One region of the Mycobacterium sp. NGS18 genome, then DNA from elsewhere that is predicted to be linked to it. Evidence: riboswitches for the same ligand, from Rfam matches in the RefSeq annotation. Region 1 holds a riboswitch; each other region holds the start of a gene.
What was found. Region 1 has a riboswitch for cobalamin ahead of AC5Y31_RS17385 (PPE family protein). Riboswitches for the same ligand answer to the same signal wherever they lie in the genome.
Positions count from the first base shown of each region.

Region 1 (3,271 bases):
GCGGCAGCCAGGTGGTGCGCCATCGCCCCGATCCCCAGGCCGCCGAGTACTCCCGCCGGAGCCAGCACGGCCGAGCCGGCCAGCACCGGCAGCAGCGCCGGGATCAGCACCGTCTGGGTGAGCAGGTAGTTGAGCGCCTGGACCGTGTTACCGATTGTGGCGCCGACGATCTCGACCATGGCCAACGGGATGACCAGACCGAGGCCCTGCGGGTTGAACAGGGCCGTGTACATGATCGCCAGCAGGTCGTCGATGATCACGATGCTGGTGAACGCGATGTAGGAACCCGGATCCAGCGGCACCGACAGGATGTAGGCCAGGTACGCCGGATTGAGGTAGCTCAGCGGATTGCCGGTCCAGCCCAACCACGATCCCGGTACCCCGGCCGGCGGCAGCCACGACGATCCGGAGAGGCTGGCGAACCACTGGGCCAGCGGGTCGGCGATGTCGGTGAACCCGATCTTCTCGAAGAACGCCAACAACTCCGCATACAGCGGGTATTGGCCGCTGTCGGGATAAGGCGGGCTGGGGACGAGTCCTTCGAGCCATTTCGCGAAGTCGAGGAACCACTGCGGCGGCTGGGGCGGAGTCGCATCGGCGCTTCCCGCCGTCTTGAGCACCGCGGGCGCCGGTTCGGTCTGCGGCGTCGATGCCACCGCGGTGGCCGCTGTCGCCTGGTAGGCGGTCATCACGGTGGCGGCCTGCGCCCACATCCGGGCGTAGTCGGCTTCGTTCAGCGCGATCGGAATCGTGTTGACGCCAAAGAAATTGGTGCCCACCAGCACCGCGTGGGTGACATGGTTGGCCGCCAGTTCGGCCATCGTCGGCATCGCTGCCAGTGCGCTGCTGTAGGCGGCGGCCGCGGTCTGCTGCTGGACGGCGGTAGCGGCCGCATCACCCCCGGCGCGCACCAACCACGCCAGGTACGGCGCGTTGGCGGCCATGAACGACTCTGCCGACGGGCCCTGCCACGCGCCGGCCTGGACAGCGGCCAACAGTGTGGTCAGTTCGTCGGCGATCGCCGCGTACTCAACGGATAACGAGGTCCAAGCCGCCGCGGAGGCAAGCAGCGGGCCGGCACCGGGACCGGCGGACAACAGGGACGAATGGATCTCAGGAGGCGACGCCACCCAGATAGGCGCGGTCAAAGTGATCAGCTCTCTCGGGGTACACCGCCCCGGGTCGCAGGATGCGACGACGTGAGTGTCCTGACTCTCGGATCAACGCTCGCCTCGCCTTCCAACTCCGCAAAGAGCCGTGGCTGTTGAGGGTCGCTCCCCGATCACAGTGGCGGGACCGTGCCGGATTTACACCGGCTTCCTGCACCGTCGTTGCCTTACCGGCGCATTATCGCACGCGTCAAGGCATCTGCTCGCGCTGCGCCCGGGTCCAGGTGCCCGGCGTCATCGGGATGATGGCGCCGCCGCCGAACGCATCCCCGGCCAGGGCGGTGAGTCCGCTGGGCAGCACGTCCGCCGGGCCCGCAGCGCTCGCGGCGTCTTCCAGATCCATGTATTCATAACCGCGGCCCAGCATGTCGGCCTTCGCCTTGCGGCGCCGGCGGGCCTTGGCCGGCTCCTCTGCGGCGGCCGCCGGGGCGGGCACCTCGGCGGCGTCGGGCTCGGGCGCTTTGCGGCGGCAGGCGCTGGTGCCCGCCGCGCGACGGGCCTGCTGGCCCAGGCCGGCAACCAGGTACATCGACGACATGCCGTCCACCGGGGTCAGCGGCGGGGCGGGCGGCGGCGGTGGCGCCCCCGGCGCGGCAGGCGCCGGGGCCGGCGCGGGGGCCGGGGCCGGGGCAGGAGCCGGGGCGGGCGCCGGGACCGGTGGCGTGGGCGCCACCGTCAGACCGGCGAACGGCGGCGGCGCCGGGATCAGCGGCACCGGCACGGCGTGCAGGGCGGCCAGACCGGACAGCCCCGCCAGCCCGGCCAGCGGCGCCACGGCCAGCGGCGCCAGCGCCGCGGTCATCATCGGCAGCATGACCGGGATCAGCACGAGGGCCTGCTCCAGCAGCGTTTTGAGCAGGGCGATCACGTCGGTGATGATGGTGCCGATCGCCTCCACGGCGGTGAACAACAGCGTCGCGGCGATGGTGCCCGGGTTGCCGGAGGCGAACGCCGCGGTGAGGTCGGCGGCGATGAAGGCGAACGTCTGCGACAGGTAGGCGGCGAACGACCCGAAGTCCATCGGGTAGCCCAGCGCGAACGCGATGTTGTAGGGGCTGAAGAAGCTCAGCGGGTTGCCCAGGACGGGCAGCCAGGGATCGAAGCCGGCGAAAATCGACTGGAAGTAAGGGTTGGCCGCCAGTTCGTTGATCATCGGCTGCAACACATTGTTGTAGAAATCGGTGTAGCCGCTGTTCTGCAGCCACTCCATGATGTCGTTCTGCCGGTCCGGCGGCAGCTGCGGTTGGCTGGCGTCGGCCGATTCGGCCTTGACGATCTGCGGCGCCGCCACCGTCTGCGGACTCGATGCCACCGCCCCTCCGGCGACAGCCTGATAGGTGGACATCACCGCGGCGGCCTGGAACCACATCCGGCCGTAGTCGGCCTCATTCAGCGCGATCGGGATGGTGTTGACACCGAAGAAGTTGGTGCCCACCAGCACCGCGTGGGTGGCGTGATTGGCCGCCAGCTCCGCCAGCGTCGGCATCGCCGCCAATGCGCTGCTGTAGGCGGTCGCCGCGGTCTGCTGCTGCGCGGCCATCGCCGCCCCGGCGGCACCGGCCTGGATCAGCCAGGCCAGATACGGCGCATTGGCCGCCACATACGCCTCAGCGGACGGGCCCTGCCACGCCCCGGTCTGCACCGCAGCCAGCAGCCCCGCCAGTTCGTCGGCAATCTCGGCGTACTCGGTGCTCAGCGCGATCCACGCCGCCGCCGACGCCAACAGCGGACCGGGACCGGGGCCGGCCGACAGCAATGTGGAATGGACTTCCGGTGGAGACGCTATCCAAATCGGCGTCGTCACGGTTGCCAGCTCTCTGGGGTCCCCGCCCCGAATCGCAGGATGCGACGACGTGAGTATCTGGCTCTCGGGGTGAATTCACGCCCGATCACAGTGGCGGGACCGCTCCGGAATTGAAGCGGCGGTCCCAGCTTCGGCTCGCCTTCGCCGACCCTTGGGGCCAACTCCGACGAGCCTCGCTGAACCGCCGGATTCGCACCGGCTTCCTACATCGTCATCGCCTTACCGGCGCATTGTCGCACGTCGCGCGTTAGCAAAACCCGCCGAGCGTGAAATTGTCTTCACGTTCGCGGGGAGGGCG
Region 1 covers NZ_JCALEC010000010.1:14,512-17,782, forward strand. Annotated here, with positions in the region: gene AC5Y31_RS17385 (PPE family protein) at 1-1,148, opposite strand, end outside; cobalamin riboswitch at 1,182-1,365, opposite strand; gene AC5Y31_RS17390 (PPE domain-containing protein) at 1,360-2,973, opposite strand.

Region 2 (3,271 bases), on a different contig from region 1:
GCACGGACGGCCGCCGCCGCGCTGCCGCCGGCGATCATGATGTGCGGGCCACCCGGTGTCACACCGGCCGGGGTCACATGGATTCGGCGGCCCTCATAGCGGACCGGCTCACCGCGCAACAGCGCCAGCAGCAGGCTCAACTTCTCATCGGCCAGCGTTCCGCGGGTGCCGATTTCGATGCCGAAGTGCTCGTACTCCTGCGCGCGGTGACCGAGTCCGAAGGCATAGGCGACGCGCCCATTGCTGATGATGTCGAGCACGCTCATGTCTTCGGCCAGCCGGACCGGATCCCAGAACGGCAGGACCACCGCGGCGAGCATGATCCTCAATGCCTCGGTGCGGGCGGCGATGGCCGTAGCCAGCACCAGTGGCGACGGCAGGTGATTGTCCTCGGTGCCGTGATGCTCGGACAGCACCGCGGCGATCGCACCGCGGGTCTCGGCCCAGGCGCACATTTCGATGGCCGCGGCGTACAGCTCAGCGCGGGGTGCAGCCGACACCGGCGCCCGCATGTCGAAGCGAAGCGTGAACATGTGCCGGCAACTCCTTCGGGCGTCCGGCCGACTATAACCTAATATTTGTTCTCATACCCATGAACGGACCGAGCGCGCCGTACGCCGGCCACATGTACGGTCGAAGCCATGGCGCGCATTGTGATCATCGGCGGCCACGGCAAGGTCGCCCTGCTACTCAGCCGCATCCTGACCGAACCCGGCGGTTCAGCGAGGCTCGACGAAGGAGAGGCGAAGCTGGGACCGCCGCATGAACCGAGCGGTTCAGCGAGGCTCGACGAAGGAGAGGCGAAGCTGGGACCGCCGCATGAACCCGGCCACGAGGTCAGTTCGGTGTTCCGCAATCCCGACCACTCCGAGGAGGTCGCGGTGACGGGGGCGATTCCGGTGGTGGCCGACATCGAGCAACTCGACACCGCCGCGCTGGCCGACCTGTTGGCCGGCCACGATGCGGTGGTGTTCTCCGCCGGCGCCGGTGGTGGCGACCCGGCCCGCACCTACGCCGTCGACCGCGACGCCGCCATCCGCACCATCGACGCCGCCGCGCAAGCCGGCATCCGGCGCTTTGTGATGGTGTCCTACTTCGGCGCCGGTCCTGATCACGGCGTGGCGGAAGACGATCCGTTCTACCCGTACGCGCAGGCCAAGGCGGCCGCCGACGCCCATCTGCGGGCTACCGATCTGGACTGGACGGTGCTGGGGCCGAGTCGGCTGACCCTGGAGCCGGCGACCGGCCGGATCGATATCGGCCCGCACACCGGCAAAGGTGAGGTGTCCCGGGGCAATGTCGCGCTGGTGACCGCGACCTGCCTGACCGGCACCTCGACGATTCGCCGCACCATCGAGTTCAACGACGGGCAGGCGCCCATCCCGGAGGCTCTGGCAGCCCTTCAGGGCGATTGACGGGTAACGTCGACCACGCAACTGGTTTGCCGACATCGCCGGTAGTAGTGGCGCCGTTGGCATCGAGCGCGACGCGGTTTTCCGTGGAGCGCGAGAGGGAACCCGGTGAGAGTCCGGGACTGTCCCGCAGCGGTATGCAGGAACGACCGCCGTCAAAGGCACTGGTCAGGGGTTCGCCCGCGACTGGGAAGCGACGGCCACTAGGAGCACCCCGGTGCGCGCCTGCGAGTCCGAAGACGTGCCTGTTGTGTCGAGCGCGCCGCGCCCGGCGGATCAACGCCTCGCGGAATGGGCGTCTGGTTTTTCAGCGTTATAGTGCGTTAAATTGCACGGAACCGGATTGGCTGGACGACCGCCGGCGGAGACCCACCCTCTGGATCAAAGGATCGCATCGTGACCGTTCAACCCTTTACCGCCACCGTTCTCGGATCTCCGCGAATCGGGCCGCGCCGCGAACTCAAGCGCGCCACCGAGAGTTACTGGGCCGGCCGGATAGGACAAGACGAACTGAAGAAGGTCGCTGCCGGCCTGCGCCGCGACACCTGGGCACAGTTGGTCGCCGCTGGTCTGGACTCGGTGCCGGTGAACACGTTCTCCTATTACGACCAGATGCTCGACACCGCGGTGCTGCTCGGTGCGCTCCCGCAGCGGGTCGCCGGGGTGGCCGACGAGCTGGACCGTTACTTTGCCGCCGCACGGGGCAACTCCGAGATCGCCCCGCTGGAGATGACGAAGTGGTTCGACACCAACTACCACTACATCGTTCCGGAGATCGGCCCGGACACCAAGTTCGCGCTGAATCCGGCCAAGGTGCTCGCTGAGTTCAAAGAGGCTGCCGAGCAAGGGGTTCCGGCTCGCCCGGTGATCATCGGTCCCATCACCTTCCTGCAGCTGAGCAAGGCGGTCGACGGTGCGCCGGCGCCGATCTTCCGCCTCGACGAGCTGACCGACGTCTACGCCGAGCTGCTTTCCAAGCTGGCCGAAGCCGGGGCCGAGTGGGTGCAGATCGACGAGCCGGTGTTGGTGACGGACGGCGCCCCGGACGCCCCGGCGCTGGCCGAACAGGTCTACAGCCGCCTCGCCGGTGTGGCGGGCCGGCCGGCGATCTTCGTCGCCACCTACTTCGGCGACCCGGGCGGTGCGCTGGCCGCGCTGGCCCGGACCCCGGTCGAGGCGATCGGCGTGGACCTGGTCTACGGCTCGGTGGACTCGGTGGCCGCAGTTCCGGAGTTGGCCTCCAAGACCCTGGTCGCCGGTGTCGTCGACGGCCGCAACATCTGGCGCACCGACCTGGAGGCCGCGCTGGCGAAGCTGGCGACCGTGCGGGGGTCGGCGGCTGCGGTGGCGGTATCCACGTCGTGCTCGACGCTGCATGTCCCCTACTCGCTGGCGTATGAGGCCGATTCGGCGCTGGACGACAACCTGCGCAGCTGGCTGGCATTCGGCGCCGAGAAGGTGACCGAAGTGGCCGTCTTGTCTCGGGCCCTGGCCGAGGGCCGCGACGCCGTAGCCGACGAGATCGCCGCATCCCAGGCCGCGGTGGCCTCGCGCAAGTCCGACCCGCGGCTGAACAACGCCGACGTGCGTGGCCGGATCGCGACGATCACCGCGGCCGGCGCGCACCGCGGCAGCGCCGAGGCCCGGCGTGCCGCTCAGGACGAGCGGCTGCATCTGCCGCCGCTGCCGACCACCACCATCGGGTCGTTCCCGCAGACCGTCGACATCCGCAAGGCCCGGGCCGCGCTGCTCGCCGGTGAGATCGACAGGGGCGAGTACACCCGCCGGATGAAGGCCGAGATCGCCGATGTCATCAAACTGCAGGAGCAGCTGGGCCTCGACGTGTTGGTGCACGGCGA
Region 2 covers NZ_JCALEC010000006.1:66,942-70,212, reverse strand. Annotated here, with positions in the region: gene AC5Y31_RS13405 (LLM class flavin-dependent oxidoreductase) at 1-533, opposite strand, end outside; gene AC5Y31_RS13400 (NAD(P)H-binding protein) at 642-1,415, shown strand; cobalamin riboswitch at 1,477-1,675, shown strand; gene metE (5-methyltetrahydropteroyltriglutamate--homocysteine S-methyltransferase) at 1,809-3,271, shown strand, end outside.
Region 2: another riboswitch for cobalamin. It lies ahead of metE (5-methyltetrahydropteroyltriglutamate--homocysteine S-methyltransferase); the one in region 1 lies ahead of AC5Y31_RS17385 (PPE family protein).

Region 3 (3,271 bases), on a different contig from region 1:
CCCTGATGACCGCGGCCGACTCGGCCGACCAGCCCAGCCGGGCCCGGGCCAGCGTCACCGAGGAGACCGCCGGGACCACCGCGACCCGCTCGGCGCCCAGCAGCTCGATCAGCGTGCTGCCCACCCCGGACAGCAGCGGATCACCGGAGGCCAGCGCAACCACCTGCCGGCCGGCCAGGCCGTCGACCAGCGCCGGCAACCCGGCCCGTAGCGGCGACGGCCAATCGTGGCGCTGCTGACCGGGTGATTCCGGCAGCATCGCCAGGTGGCGCGGCGCACCGATAACGGCATCGGCGGCCAGCACCCTCTCCCGCGCGGGTTCTGTCAGCCCGGCCCAGCCGTCGGCGCCGATACCGAGGACCACCAGGCGTTCGGCGGTGGGCACAGCTATGTCAACCGTTCGGTGAGGAACTGCACCACCCGCTTGCGCGCCTCGTAGGCGGGGTGCCCGTCGACCTCGCGGACCTGGTCGGTGAGCACCGAGTGCGCCATCCGGGACAGCCCGTCCGGATTGCCCGGCGAGGAGTCGATCTCGATCACCTCGAACGCGTCCCCGAGCCGGGCCTTCAGCGTCGCGAAGCGGTCACCGGGGGCCATCTTGTCCTCGCTGAACCGCAAGCCAAGCGCGCACAGCCCGTCGTTGGCGGCGCGGTCGGCGATCATCCCCAGCTCGACCTCGGAGAGCCCCGGATCGCGGCGCTGTTTGAGCGTCAGCGGGATCGGTACGGACGGCTGGCTGAGCACCGGCGCCAGCACGGCGTCGTCGACGGCGGCCGCCAGCGCAAAACCGCCGGTGAAGCACTGGCCGATCACCCCGACGCCTTTGCCGGGCGTCTTCTCGTTGAGGTCGCGGGCCAGCGCCCGCAGGAACTGGGTGACCGGACGTTGCTTGTCGGTGGCGAACGCGGCGAACTCCCGGGTCACGCAGGCACGGGCGATCGTGCTCAGCGCGTAGCCGGGTGTGATCGCCTTACCGGGTTGGCCGAATAATGACGGGATCGCCACGGTGAAGCCGTTGTCCACCAGGTGGTTTCCCAATCCGAGCACGCCGGGGTGCACTCCCGGGATCTCCGGTATCAGTACCACCCCGGGGCCACGCCCCTTGCGGTACACGTCGTGGGTGAAACCGCCGCCGGTGAACGGCGCTGGGACCCAGCCGGTCAGGTCTGCTTCGGGTGCAGTCATCTCTGAGTGTCCTTTCGGTTGGTGTTAGGGTATCGGCGCGAAGTGCCAGGGAAGTCGGTGTGACTCCGACGCAGGCCCGCTACGGTGTTCCGCGGCGCATTCCCGCTGATTGGGAAGCGCTTCGGTCAGTCCGAATACCGGCTTCGCGTTGCCAACACCGGGCATCACGAGCGGAGCCTCAATGCAACAGCTGTACCCCTTCCCTGCCGTCCTCGGCGGCGACCCGGACGCCCCGGGCGGCCTCGACGACATGGCGCTGGCGCTTGTCCTGAGCGCGATCTCCCCCAGCATCGGCGGCGTACTCATCCGCGGCGAGAAGGGCACCGCCAAGTCGACGCTGGTACGCGCGCTGGCCCAGGTGCTGCCGCCTATCGACGTGGTCGCCGACGACCGGTTCTCCTCCGATCCCGCCGAGGCCAACCCGCTGTCCCCCGACGGCCCGTTCCCCGCCGACGCCGCCGTGCAGACCCGCCCGGTGCGGCTGGTGGAGTTGCCGGTCGGCGCCACGGAGGACCGGGTGGTGGGGTCGATCCACCTGGAGCGGGCGCTGGGTGCCGGCGTGGTGGAGTTCGAGCCGGGGCTGCTGGCCCGGGCCAACCGCGGCATCCTCTACGTCGACGAGGTCAATCTGCTCGCCGACCACCTGGTGGACCTGCTGCTGGACGCGGCCGCGATGGGGCGACTGACCGTCGAACGCGACTCGGTGTCGGTCACCCACGCGGCACGCTTCGTGATCGTCGGGACGATGAACCCCGAGGAGGGCGAGCTGCGCCCACAGCTGCTCGACCGATTCGGGCTGACCGTTGAGGTTTCCGCGCCGCGCGATCCGGCGGTGCGCGCCGAGGCGGTACGCCGACGGTTGGCCTTCGACGCCGATCCCGAGGGTTTCGCGGCCGGGTACGCCGCGGCCGAGGAGCGGCTGCGCGCCCGGATTCACACTGCGCAGCAGCTGCTTTCGCGGGTGCTGCTCACCGACGCCGCGCTGGTCAAGATCGGCGAGATCTGCGCGGCGTTCGATGTGGACGGCCTGCGCGGCGACATCGTCTGCGCCCGCACCGCGGTCGCGCATGCGGCATGGCAGGGCCGCGACGCGGTCAACGTCGAGGATCTGCGGGTCGCCGCCCGGCTGGCGCTGCCGCATCGGCGGCGGCGCAAGCCGTTCGACGCCCCCGGTCTCGATGAAGCCGAACTCGACGAGCTGCTGCCTCAGGAGGATTCCGGTCCCGAGCCCGAGCCGGATCCGGACGGCCCACCGGAGGGCGGGAACGACGCCCCGCCACCCCCGGATGCGGGCGGGCCGGCGCCGGGTGGGTCCGGCTCCACCTCGACCGTCGGATCCGATTCCCCTTACCGCGCACGGTTTTTCACCGTCGACGGGGTCGGCGCGGGCCGCGCCGGGCGGCGCAGCCGGGCCCGCACCAGTTCCGGACGCCGGGTGGGCGCCACCGCCGCCGGCGCCACGGGCGGGCTGCACCTGCTGGAGACGCTGCGGGCCGCCGCGCCACATCAGGGCGCCCGCGGCCGGGTGGACGGCCGGATGATCCTGCAGGCCGGCGATCTACGCCGTGCCGTCCGGGAGGGCCGGGAGGCCAACCTGGTGCTGTTCGTGGTGGACACCTCCGGGTCGATGGCCGCCGCCGAGCGGATGCGGCACGTCAAGACCGCGATCTTGTCCTTGCTGCTGGACGCCTACCGGCGCCGGGACCGGGTGGCGGTGGTGACGTTTCGCGATACACGGGCCGAAGTGGTGCTGCCTGCGACCGGGTCGGTGGAGATCGCCGCGGTGCGCCTGGACGAGTTGCCCGCCGGCGGCCGCACCCCGCTGGCCGAGGGCCTGCTCGAAGCCGCCGAGCTGATCCGCCGGGAACGGCTACGCGAACCGGCGTGTCGCCCGCTGCTGGTGGTGCTGACCGACGGTCGGGCCACCGCCGGCGCCGATCCGGTCGAGCGGTCCCGCCAGGCCGCCGGACTGCTCGCATCACAGGGCTTTTCGGCGGTGGTGGTGGATTGCGAGAACGGCCGGATGCGGCTCGGGTTGGCACGCTCCCTGGCTGAGCGGCTGCGGGCCGAATACGTCCCGCTGCCG
Region 3 covers NZ_JCALEC010000011.1:4,724-7,994, reverse strand. Annotated here, with positions in the region: gene cbiE (precorrin-6y C5,15-methyltransferase (decarboxylating) subunit CbiE) at 1-385, opposite strand, end outside; gene AC5Y31_RS18155 (dienelactone hydrolase family protein) at 388-1,185, opposite strand; cobalamin riboswitch at 1,209-1,345, shown strand; gene AC5Y31_RS18150 (magnesium chelatase subunit D family protein) at 1,367-3,271, shown strand, end outside.
Region 3: another riboswitch for cobalamin. It lies ahead of AC5Y31_RS18150 (magnesium chelatase subunit D family protein); the one in region 1 lies ahead of AC5Y31_RS17385 (PPE family protein).